DNA from 3 places in the Brevibacillus choshinensis genome. Region 2 is predicted to be linked to each of the others. Evidence: riboswitches for the same ligand, from Rfam matches in the RefSeq annotation. Region 2 holds a riboswitch; each other region holds the start of a gene.
The links. A riboswitch is a leader RNA that binds a small molecule or an ion and turns the genes downstream of it on or off. The one in region 2 is predicted to bind cyclic di-AMP.
Positions count from the first base shown of each region.

Region 1 (3,276 bases), 1.6 Mb from region 2:
AGCCAGTGTGATCAAGGAAAGTAGGGAGGTCCCCTTCAACAGCTCTACCATTAGATTTCCGAACGAAGGAAGCATCATGACGGTTGCTTGCGGCAAGATGATCCGTCTCATGCGCTGCCAAGGCGACATGTTCAAGGCAATCGATGCTTCCATCTGTCCCTTTGGAACGGCAAGAATGGCGCTTCTGACCACTTCCGAACCGTAGGCTCCATAGTTGAGACCTAGTGCAATCACTCCCGCAAGGATCGGGGAAAGCTCTATGCCCAGCAGGGGCAGCGCGAAAAACAGCCAAAACATCTGTACCAAGAGAGACGTCCCCCGGAAGATTTCCACATAAGCGCTGATGATCCCGCGAACCCAAAACCATTTGGAAAGCCTGCAAAAGCCGGCTGCAAATGAGACGGTGAAGGCGACCAGCACCGAGAGTGCCGTCACTTGCAAGGTCGTCGCCGCTCCTTTGAGCAAAAAAGGAATCAGCTGCATAGTCTCACTCATGTTCATCCCTTCCTTTCGTCGAAGCAGCGCCCATCATTGCTTTGACAGCCCTTCAGCCGTCATCTCGGCAGGCAGCTCCTGCTCGGTAAAGCCAAACGGCTCCAGGACCTTCAGCAGCTCTCCCGATTCTTTGAGCTTTTGCAGCTCCTCATTGAACGCTTTGACAAACGCTTCATCTTCTTTGCGGAAGGCTGCCGCTCCGTAGCCGCGAATGCTTTTCCCGTCAATCTCGGGCTGGGTGAAATCCATGACCCTCTCCACATTGCTGTCATTGGCACTCTCCAGAACTGCTTGCAGGGACGGGCCCGTCATCGTGATGGCATCTGCACGTCCCGCTTGCAGCGCTGCTATCGCCGATGGCTGATCTGGCACCAGGACCAGCTGCTCTTGCTTCACTCCCGATTTCTCCAGGTACTCCATCTCGATCGCGCCGCTCATGACCGCGATTCTAGCATTTGGGTTCAAGGCGATGTCCTTGTAGCTGCGCAATTGGAGCGGGTTTCCTTTCTTCACCGCGAGCGCTTCCCCGATGCTGTATTCCGGATTGGCAAACGCCACTTCCTTGGCGCGGGCCGGTGTGATGTACATGCCTGCCGTAATGATGTCAAAGCGCTTTGCTTTCAGCCCTGGGATCAGGGACCCGAACTCAGTCAGTACGCCGTTCATTTCGTTTATCCCCATTTTGGAGAGGACGACGCGTGCGACCTCTACCGCTTCTCCGGTCAATTTTCCGTCCGGAGTGGCATAGGCGTACGGTTTTTCGTTGGCGAAGCCCACCGTGACAAAGCCTTGTTTCTTCACTTTTTCCAATGTGCTCTCCGCTGATTGGGTCTGCTCATTGCCCGCGACGGACCGGGCTTGCTGTCCAAAGCCGCATCCTGCGACAAGCAAAAGGCACGACAGTACGGCTGTCCATCCCCATCTCATGAAGCTTTTCTTGTTCATGCTTCCTTCCCCTTTCACATCCCATGTATAGAAAAAGCCAGCGCAACACCTTCCATGATACGGGAGGGCCATCCCCACATGGAAAAGCAAATGCGCCGGCTGTTTTCTCGCTGGAAGGCATGTCAAACAAGCTGTGCACAAGGGATTTTTCCCAATAGGAACTACGCGCTCCCAGTGTGTACAAGACATGCGCTCTCTAGCAATTGAGGTTTTGGAATAATCTGCTTTAGCCGACGAGGTTAGCTGACGGGTAGGATGGCAGTGTGCATCCCTTCTGTGCATCACAGAATTAACCCCTAACGTGGTTCCCCCGCTTCCGTAAAAGACGGAACTAGGCCCCTATTTGATTGGGAGGTGTTCGTTGATCTCCTCTCATGATTCCGTTATGGTTAACACGCGTTTCATGTTATCATGCCTCTCCTTTTGACACATCCTTGATAATTCCGTATATTCGCTCTTCTGGTCCACTCAGGCTCTGTTAACCGTAATTACCAGACATCTCCAAAAAATTCCGTCCATATCCTACCATGTCCACTCTGACTAAAAAGGTTCACGCTATGTCGGTTCACCAGAAAATTTGGCGACGCAAAGCCTTTTGCAGTACAAAAAAAGATCATCTGGCCGCGGTGTCGACCGGATGATCCTGCTCGCTATGTTTTCTATTTGGTTGGGGAAGCGACCGTTTTGACTGCATTTCCTTCTTCATCAAACTTCATTTGATAGGATAACTGGTTCAATTTGCCGATCATCCGTTTCCGGTTCGCCGCATCCATCGGGACCGGCTGTCCGTTCACGATTTTGACCGGGATCACTTTGGAGGTGGTTTCCTTTTCCCCAAAGGTCAGCTCCACCATCATTGCTTCTCTTCCTTTGGGATTGTAAGAGGTGGTAAAGACGAAGTTGCCTACGCTGTAGTAGATCGGCACCCCTTTGTAGAGCTCCATTCCCATCACCGAATGGCTATGGGAGCCGACCACCGCATCTACCCCGCTGTCAATGAGCTTCCGAGCCATTTCCCGCGCATACGGCTCCGGATTATCCTTGTATTCGAGATTCCAGTGCATCACGGCGATGGTAATATCAGACTGTGCCACTGCTTTTTTGACGTAGGTGAGCATCGGCTCATACGAATAAGCATGGGCGAGTCCTGGCTTGTTTTTTCCAGCAAACCATTGCCGATTGGGCAGTACATGGCTCAACCCTATGACGGCAACACGCTTTCCGTTGATGGTTCGGATGTCCGGGGCGAATGCCTCCTCCTCGTTTTTCCCTGCACCTACATAGCCAAGCTGAACCTTTTTCAAATGGTCCATGGTATCGAATAACGCGTCCATGCCGTAGTCCAAGGAATGGTTATTGGCCAGATTGACGACATCAAAGCCGGCGTTCACCAATCCTTGCAGAGTTTGGGGCTTGGATCGGTATGTATATTCCTTTTTCGCTGCCTGGCCGCGGGTGCTGACAGACGTCTCCAGATTGCCGATGGTCAGATCCGCCTGCTTCAGAAAGTCTACCGTCTTTTGAAACGGGTAATCCACGCCATGGAGCCCGATTTGGTTTCCGACGCTCTTGTCCAGCATGATATCTCCCACAAAAGCGATACGAATCCTGCTTTCCTCTGCCGCAGATACGCCATGCGATCCCGCCGCACTGCCTGCGATCAATAGCATCGCAGCGGCTATTGCCGTCCCAATCTTCCACCGTCCGATTTTCATGCACCTCTCTCCTCACGCTTCTACGCCCATTCTAGTTGCTGCTGGGTGTGAAGCCTGTTGAAGCCTGTCCGGAGCAGAGGAACATTTCCCGTGAAAAATCGACGTTTTGTGATTTCCCGGT
Region 1 is NZ_CP069127.1:4,902,500-4,905,775, forward strand. It holds gene ehuC (ectoine/hydroxyectoine ABC transporter permease subunit EhuC) at 1-501, opposite strand, end outside; gene ehuB (ectoine/hydroxyectoine ABC transporter substrate-binding protein EhuB) at 529-1,440, opposite strand; cyclic di-AMP (ydaO/yuaA leader) riboswitch at 1,655-1,788, opposite strand; gene JNE38_RS24560 (CapA family protein) at 2,100-3,155, opposite strand.
Region 1: linked by a shared signal. The riboswitch ahead of ehuB (ectoine/hydroxyectoine ABC transporter substrate-binding protein EhuB) and the one ahead of JNE38_RS16405 (CAP domain-containing protein) in region 2 are both predicted to bind cyclic di-AMP.

Region 2 (3,276 bases):
CTCAAGCGTCTTTTTCATAAAACACTCCTCCTTTGCCTTTATACAGGAATTGGCAATACACCCAGCGCGATGAAATAACCGATCAGGAAAATCGGAACGACATAATACATGATTAACGGGACAAACGTCTTTTCAGGCCGGGCTCCCGCTATTCCGGATGCAATAAAGATCGGTGCTGAGGATGGCGGGGAAGCCCCTTCCAGGCTCCTTAGAACCACTACTCGTGTATCTAGATGCACGGATGGGTCTTCCTTTATGCCTGGTGCGTGATCACTGCATCCTGCAATTATTGCTATCGTAGCCATTATGTAAAGGTACGTTTCATGTAGGTTCCCCTTCCTTAAACAATATTGCAATTACACTTCACTCATTTTTTATCTAGAAAGATATAGTAAATTAGCGGTAGATTTGGACTTTTCTTTCTTTGTCCAAGACTACCGCTAATTCCGGCGCATCTTAAAAAGGGATGTGTTTTCATAAGGTACTAAGTCGTAGTTCATAAAAATACTGCACAATTGGATGCTTTAATTTCATTTTCTCGGCCATGTTTAAAATTCGCTTTTTTCCAACTCGTCTGTCCACCAAAGCCAGGATATTCAATAATATATCATTGCTCTCCAGGCTTTCCTCAATAGAAATGGCTAAAAATTTATTAGCAACAACGCTAAAATTTGATTTACTTAATGATACCTGTGCTAACAAAAGCTCCTCTGCATATTCTGATATTTTTCTATTTCTTGCAATTACTTTTAGACGATCCTCTGGAACTATTCCCTTGGCATCTTTTCTGACAGCTTCAATTTCTTCATTACTGATTGGAATTTGGATATTTGGATCATTCTTAATTTCCAGCTCCGTCTGATACCATTTGATTAAGGTAGTTTTATCATTCATATTGAGTACATTCTTTTTGTCTACCGAAATATAACAAAGTCCTGCTTTATCTGGTAAATAACGATAGCCGGTTGCACGGTATTCAACCCTTTCATATAACGCAGGACAGAGAAAACTCTCCAGATTTTGCTTCAATTTGCTCCAGGACATTTAATCCTCCAATGTTCTATATGGTAAATACCTAGTGAGGCAGTCATTCTATTAGCCATCATACAAATACAACCTAATAGATCAGACTAAATACAAGTAACCTAGCGTTTCACCCGTTACTGGGGTTGCTCTCATTGCCTTCATCGTCTCTGTTTTGTTGCCTCTTCTATCTCAGTCCAGTTTAATTGTTGGGATCACTGAGCGAGTTGTATCAGCCTTTATTTTGGATGCCGGTGTTTCTGCGAAAGCTACTGTTGGTTGGTCTTACGCCGTAGGGGGATGGAATGCAGCCTTATGGTTTGGATTGATTTTGCCTGTCCTTGCCCTGCTATATTTTACATCAGAAAAGAAACGTTCCTAAGAAATCGCATGCAGTCAACGTTTGCGGCCATTACACCTAGTACTCATACCATTTTTTGTGTATTTATTTCGACGTAGAATCTCTGTTATTCTGGGTCATGCCAAACAAAACAGCCGAAACTTCCTCTCGAATGGAAGTGCGGGGGATCTTCTTTTGCAGATGTGAGATCTGCATGGGGTGAATCGCCAAAGGGCGTAGGGTTGTTTTTCCTCAATCCGAATCCGTCAACTAACCTCGTAGGCCAAAAAAAGGAGACGATGTGAATATGAAACGCCTTGGTACGATTGCAATCGCGACTTTGGGATTGGGATTTGTTCTTTCCGACTTTTCTAACACAGCTTCTGCCGCGGCCCTTCAACAACCAACCCAATCGTTTCCATATACCGTACAATACGGATATCAACCCGTGATGCAGCAACCTGTTCAACCGCAATACGCGACAACTATTCAGCAGCCTGTACAACAGGTAGCTGCTCCACAACCTGCAGAGCAAACCAATCAGCAAGTGGACGCTTCCGCTGTCATGAAGCAAGTCGCTAACCTGGTGAACCAAGAGCGTGCAAAAGCAGGGCTGAAACCAGTGGAGCTCGACGCTTCTTTGAACAAAGTAGCACAGGCAAAAGCGGCTGACATGTCCAATAACAACTACTTCGACCATACCAGCCCTACGTACGGTTCTCCATTTGACATGATGAAGCAGTTCGGTGTATCTTATATGACCGCTGGAGAAAACATTGCGATGGGTCAGCGCACCGCTGATGAAGTCATGAACCAATGGATGAACAGCGAAGGTCACCGTCAAAACATCATGAATCCTTCCTTCACCAAAATCGGTGTAGGCTATGTGAATGGATACTGGGTTCAAGAATTTATTGGCTAATGAATGCGATGCGAACGCCGAGTCCTCAAGCGAGGGCTCGGCGTTCTTGGTTTTCCCAGAAAGCCAGCTGCCTCATATGCTCGCGCTCCCTTTTCACATTAGTATTCACTAAGGTTGTGCTGTCATTCGCTGAAGAGACAAAATGCGTCCTTTCATCTTCTTGGAGCGACAGGAGCCCAATGCCTTTATTCCCCATATTCGAATGGGCGGATTCAAATAGTCATGTGCAACTTGGTTAAGGATGATCGTAAAGCGGGCAATACCTGATTCGTACGCGGAGACTTGTCGGCAAATGTTACCGGGGAACTCGAAATATCAGTTCATAGACTCTATCGAAATCGTCTCGCATCCATTGAATACTCCAAAGTTTTGAAAACAATTGTTCAAGGCTGTCCGCAATTGTTTTGTTGGCTTTATGTCGTTCTCGTACCAGATGTTTTTGACAACCAGCGTCCCGGATTTTCGCTCCGCGATTACCTCGGCTCGTCCGATGAGGCTTTCTCCGTATAATAGAGGCAACACATAATAGCCGAACTTCCGTTTGATTGCAGGCGTGTAGATCTCCCAGGTGTAATCGAATCCAAACAATTCTTTGATCAGTTTTCTGTCCCATATGAAATTATCTAGTGGGGCAATCAGCTCGCAGCGCCATTTCGGCGCTGGATTTTGCTGAACGGCTTCAATAAGCGGCAAGTCTTCCGCGCGGCAATAAAGTATATCCTTCATTTGTTCTACGGCAACAGCAGCAATGCGAGCTTCGTGCAACAGTCGGCGGAAAACCTCATTGCGCTGCTCCGCTTTCAATCCCCATATGTTCAGCCAGGCATCGGATGCGCGATTCCATAAAAGGCCAACAGCGCCGATTCGACGCAGTACCCGCCACTTGTGATGCTCCAGCTCGCTCTCCAGCGGCTCCGGCGCATTCAGCAGATTTGGCGGTATGTACTTCCCCGCGATATCGTAATATTTACGTGTTCCTTTTTTGTGATGG
Region 2 is NZ_CP069127.1:3,256,589-3,259,864, forward strand. It holds gene JNE38_RS16390 (hypothetical protein) at 1-18, opposite strand, end outside; gene JNE38_RS16395 (hypothetical protein) at 39-239, opposite strand; gene JNE38_RS16400 (SF0329 family protein) at 475-1,044, opposite strand; cyclic di-AMP (ydaO/yuaA leader) riboswitch at 1,507-1,663, shown strand; gene JNE38_RS16405 (CAP domain-containing protein) at 1,671-2,285, shown strand; gene JNE38_RS16410 (winged helix-turn-helix domain-containing protein) at 2,601-3,276, opposite strand, start outside.

Region 3 (3,276 bases), 2.2 Mb from region 2:
AAACGGGATAAAGACGCCAAGGGCATACAGCGGAATCAAGTTTTCCGTTTCCCCGCCAAAGGAAATGACAAGGATCGCAGAAAGAATGCCGAGAAAGATGATTCCGTTGGAGAAGCCCAGGCGATCTCCACGCACCATGAACATGTTGGGCATGAAGCGATCCTTCGCCAGCATAAAAGCCAGCAACGGAAAAGCAGCAAACGCCGTATTGGCAGCCAGGAAAAGGATTAACGCTGTAACCGCTTGGATAAAGTAGTAAAGGATCCCCCTTCCAAACACCGCTGAAGCAATTTGGGAAACGACTGTTTCTTTGGGAGTTGGGCCAATGCCGTAAACATAGGCCAACAAGCTGATCCCCATAAACATCGCACCTAGGATGAGCCCCATCATGATCAAAGTGACGGCGGCATTTTTCGGGGCAGGATTCTTGAAGTTGGGGATGGCATTCGAGACGGCCTCTACTCCTGTCAACGCCGAACAGCCCGAACTGAATGCGCGTAAAAGCAAAAATAACGTGATTCCCGGCACCGCTGCTCCATAGACTGGCGCTTGCCCATGCACGTTACCGACCAGCCATTGATATCCCCCGCCAATGATCAAAAGAAAAATAGCAATGACAAACAGGTATACGGGATACATTAAAATGGTTGCCGACTCCGTGATCCCCCTCAGATTCAGGATGGTCACCGTCACGATCATGACCAGCGCTATCAGCACCCGATGCTCGTGGAGGACCGGAAAGGCTGACGTAATGGCATCGGTGGAAGCCGAAGTACTCACCGCTACTGTCAAGATGTAATCAACCAGCAGCGATCCCCCTGCGACCAAACCGGTTGAGGTTCCGAAATTGTCCTTGGCTACAATGTACGCCCCGCCGCCCGTCGTGTAGGCAAAGATCGTCTGACGGTAAGACAAGATGAGAATGGTCAAAAGACCGATAACCGCAATGGAAATGGGAATCGAGTACCAGAGTGCTACTGCACCCAGCGTTACTAAAACGAGAAGAATTTGCTCCGTTCCATAAGCTACGGAAGATAAAGCATCTGATGACAACACTGCTAGCGCTTTTACCTTCGATAATTTTTCTTCCCCTAGCTCTTTTGACTTCATCGGTCTGCCGATTAAAAATCGTTTTAATCCCGATATCATGTTGATTCTCCTCGCATACATTTTCCGTTAGTTTCCCCTCTCAAAACTGACAACCCTCATGCAGATTTTTCTTGCCATCACTCCCTTCCCCGGAAAATGGAATCAAAAAAGAAGCCGAACGAGAAGAAACTCACTTGGCTTCTGGGCATAGCGAAATAAACTATGTCGATCATACGCAAGGTAATTGCTGTCTCTCTTATGACACTTACGGAGTTAGCTGACGGATTCGGATGAAAGAGTCACCCTACTCGAACGATTCGAGATTCACCCCATGTGGCGTTTGCGCAAAGCAGCCACGGTTGGTTTCCCCGCTCCCAGATGATGGATTCAGCGATTTTTGTTTAGCAGTTAGGATCACATTCGTTAATTACGAAACAAATATTACTCCCGAAGGAACCCGCTTGTAAAGATCTGATCCACTTATTTTTTCCGAATGAAAAAGATGCCCTCCTGAGCAGTTGGATCTACTCGGAGGACATCCGCTCCAGTCTTCATTTCCGCTTAATGGGCGAGCACACGCAGGGATGTTCGTACGTGCTCCGCATAACGCTTTGCTTCGAGCGCGAGTACTTCATTTGATGCCCGATCGGCATTGTACACGACGAATGCAGGCAGGAATGTTCCGTTGCATTTCGTCAGGGTTCGTTCAATGGGTCGGAGCAGCTCGCTTATTGTGTACAAGTCGTCTCCGCCTGAGCGATACGCTCTTTCCGTGCCCCCTGCTGTCGTGGCGATCATGAACTCTTTGCCCAGCAAATGATCTCCCCCTGGCCCAAAAGCCCAGCCGTGGGTCAGCACATCATCAAACCACTTTTTCAAGAGAGGGGGGCAGCTGTACCAATAAAACGGGAACTGAAAGACCACCCTGTCGTATTCCAGAAGCAGCTCTTGCTCCCTTTGGACATCGATGTCGTAGCCGGGATACTCCTGGTACAGATCGCGGATGACAACCTCGTCATGCTTTTTCAATTCGTCCAGCAGCGCCCGATTGGCACGGGATTCAGTCAACTTGGGATGCGCAGCAATCACCATGATTTTCAAGAGGAACACCCTTTCTTCATTTCATCACTTCAGCCCCATTATTCGGAAAGGAGGGACTCTTGAAAAGTACGCTCTTTTTTCAGACTACGTCATGAAAAACGTACCATGGATGGCATCAATTGCCGCGGAGGGCAGTATGAAAAAACGTACTAGGTACGAAAAATCAGCGTACTGTCGAAAATCGGGATACTCTGCTAAAGTAACAATGAAAGCAGGTACTACTCATTCACAGGAGGGGAGCACATGCAAGAAGATCTTCGCGATCCCAAACGGACACAGGGAATTCTCGCCACGCTTCAGGCGATCGGTGGTAAGTGGAAGCCCCTCATTTTGTTCATCCTCCTCCACGATGGCACCAAGCGCTTTGGAGAGCTCCGCCGCATGCTTCCGAACATCACACAGGGCATGCTGACGAATCAGCTCCGCGAGCTCGAGCAGGACGGTCTCATCGTGCGTCGCGCCTATCAAGAGATCCCTCCCAAGGTGGAGTATTTTCTGTCCGAGCATGGAAAGACGCTGAGCTCAGTTTTGGGAGATATGTGCGGGTGGGGGTTTCGGCATTTGGAATATATGGAGCAAATAAAGCGGGAGTCAGAGGACGATCAGTATTTGGGATGAGGCTTTATGGGACGACTGCTAGATGACACTAACCTTTTTGTTAGTACCTGAAGGAAAAGTGCGTACTTACTTCCTCATGGAGCGGCCCCTATACTCAAGAAGTAAATAAAATCTTGGGAGGCTGCGTCCGTGAAGACTCTAGTCGTCGTTACACATCCAAGCATAGAGACATCTGTCATCAATAAGCGCTGGGTGGAAGAACTCAGCAAATATCCGGAAAAATATACAGTACACGAGCTGCATGAGGTATACCCTGACGGAAACATCGATGTGGAAAAAGAACAGAAGCTGATTGAAGCGCATCATCATCTTGTTTTACAATTCCCTATCTATTGGTTCAATTGTCCACCCCTTCTCAAGAAATGGCTGGACGATGTTTTTGCCTACGGTTGGGCCTATGGCTCAAATGGCGGCGATAAATTAAAGGATCGGAAAGCGGCTTTAGCCGTAACTGCCGGAATAAAAAAG
Region 3 is NZ_CP069127.1:1,092,492-1,095,767, reverse strand. It holds gene JNE38_RS05915 (APC family permease) at 1-1,149, opposite strand, end outside; cyclic di-AMP (ydaO/yuaA leader) riboswitch at 1,336-1,492, opposite strand; gene JNE38_RS05910 (NAD(P)H-dependent oxidoreductase) at 1,651-2,190, opposite strand; gene JNE38_RS05905 (winged helix-turn-helix transcriptional regulator) at 2,434-2,808, shown strand; gene JNE38_RS05900 (NAD(P)H-dependent oxidoreductase) at 2,938-3,276, shown strand, end outside.
Region 3: linked by a shared signal. The riboswitch ahead of JNE38_RS05915 (APC family permease) and the one ahead of JNE38_RS16405 (CAP domain-containing protein) in region 2 are both predicted to bind cyclic di-AMP.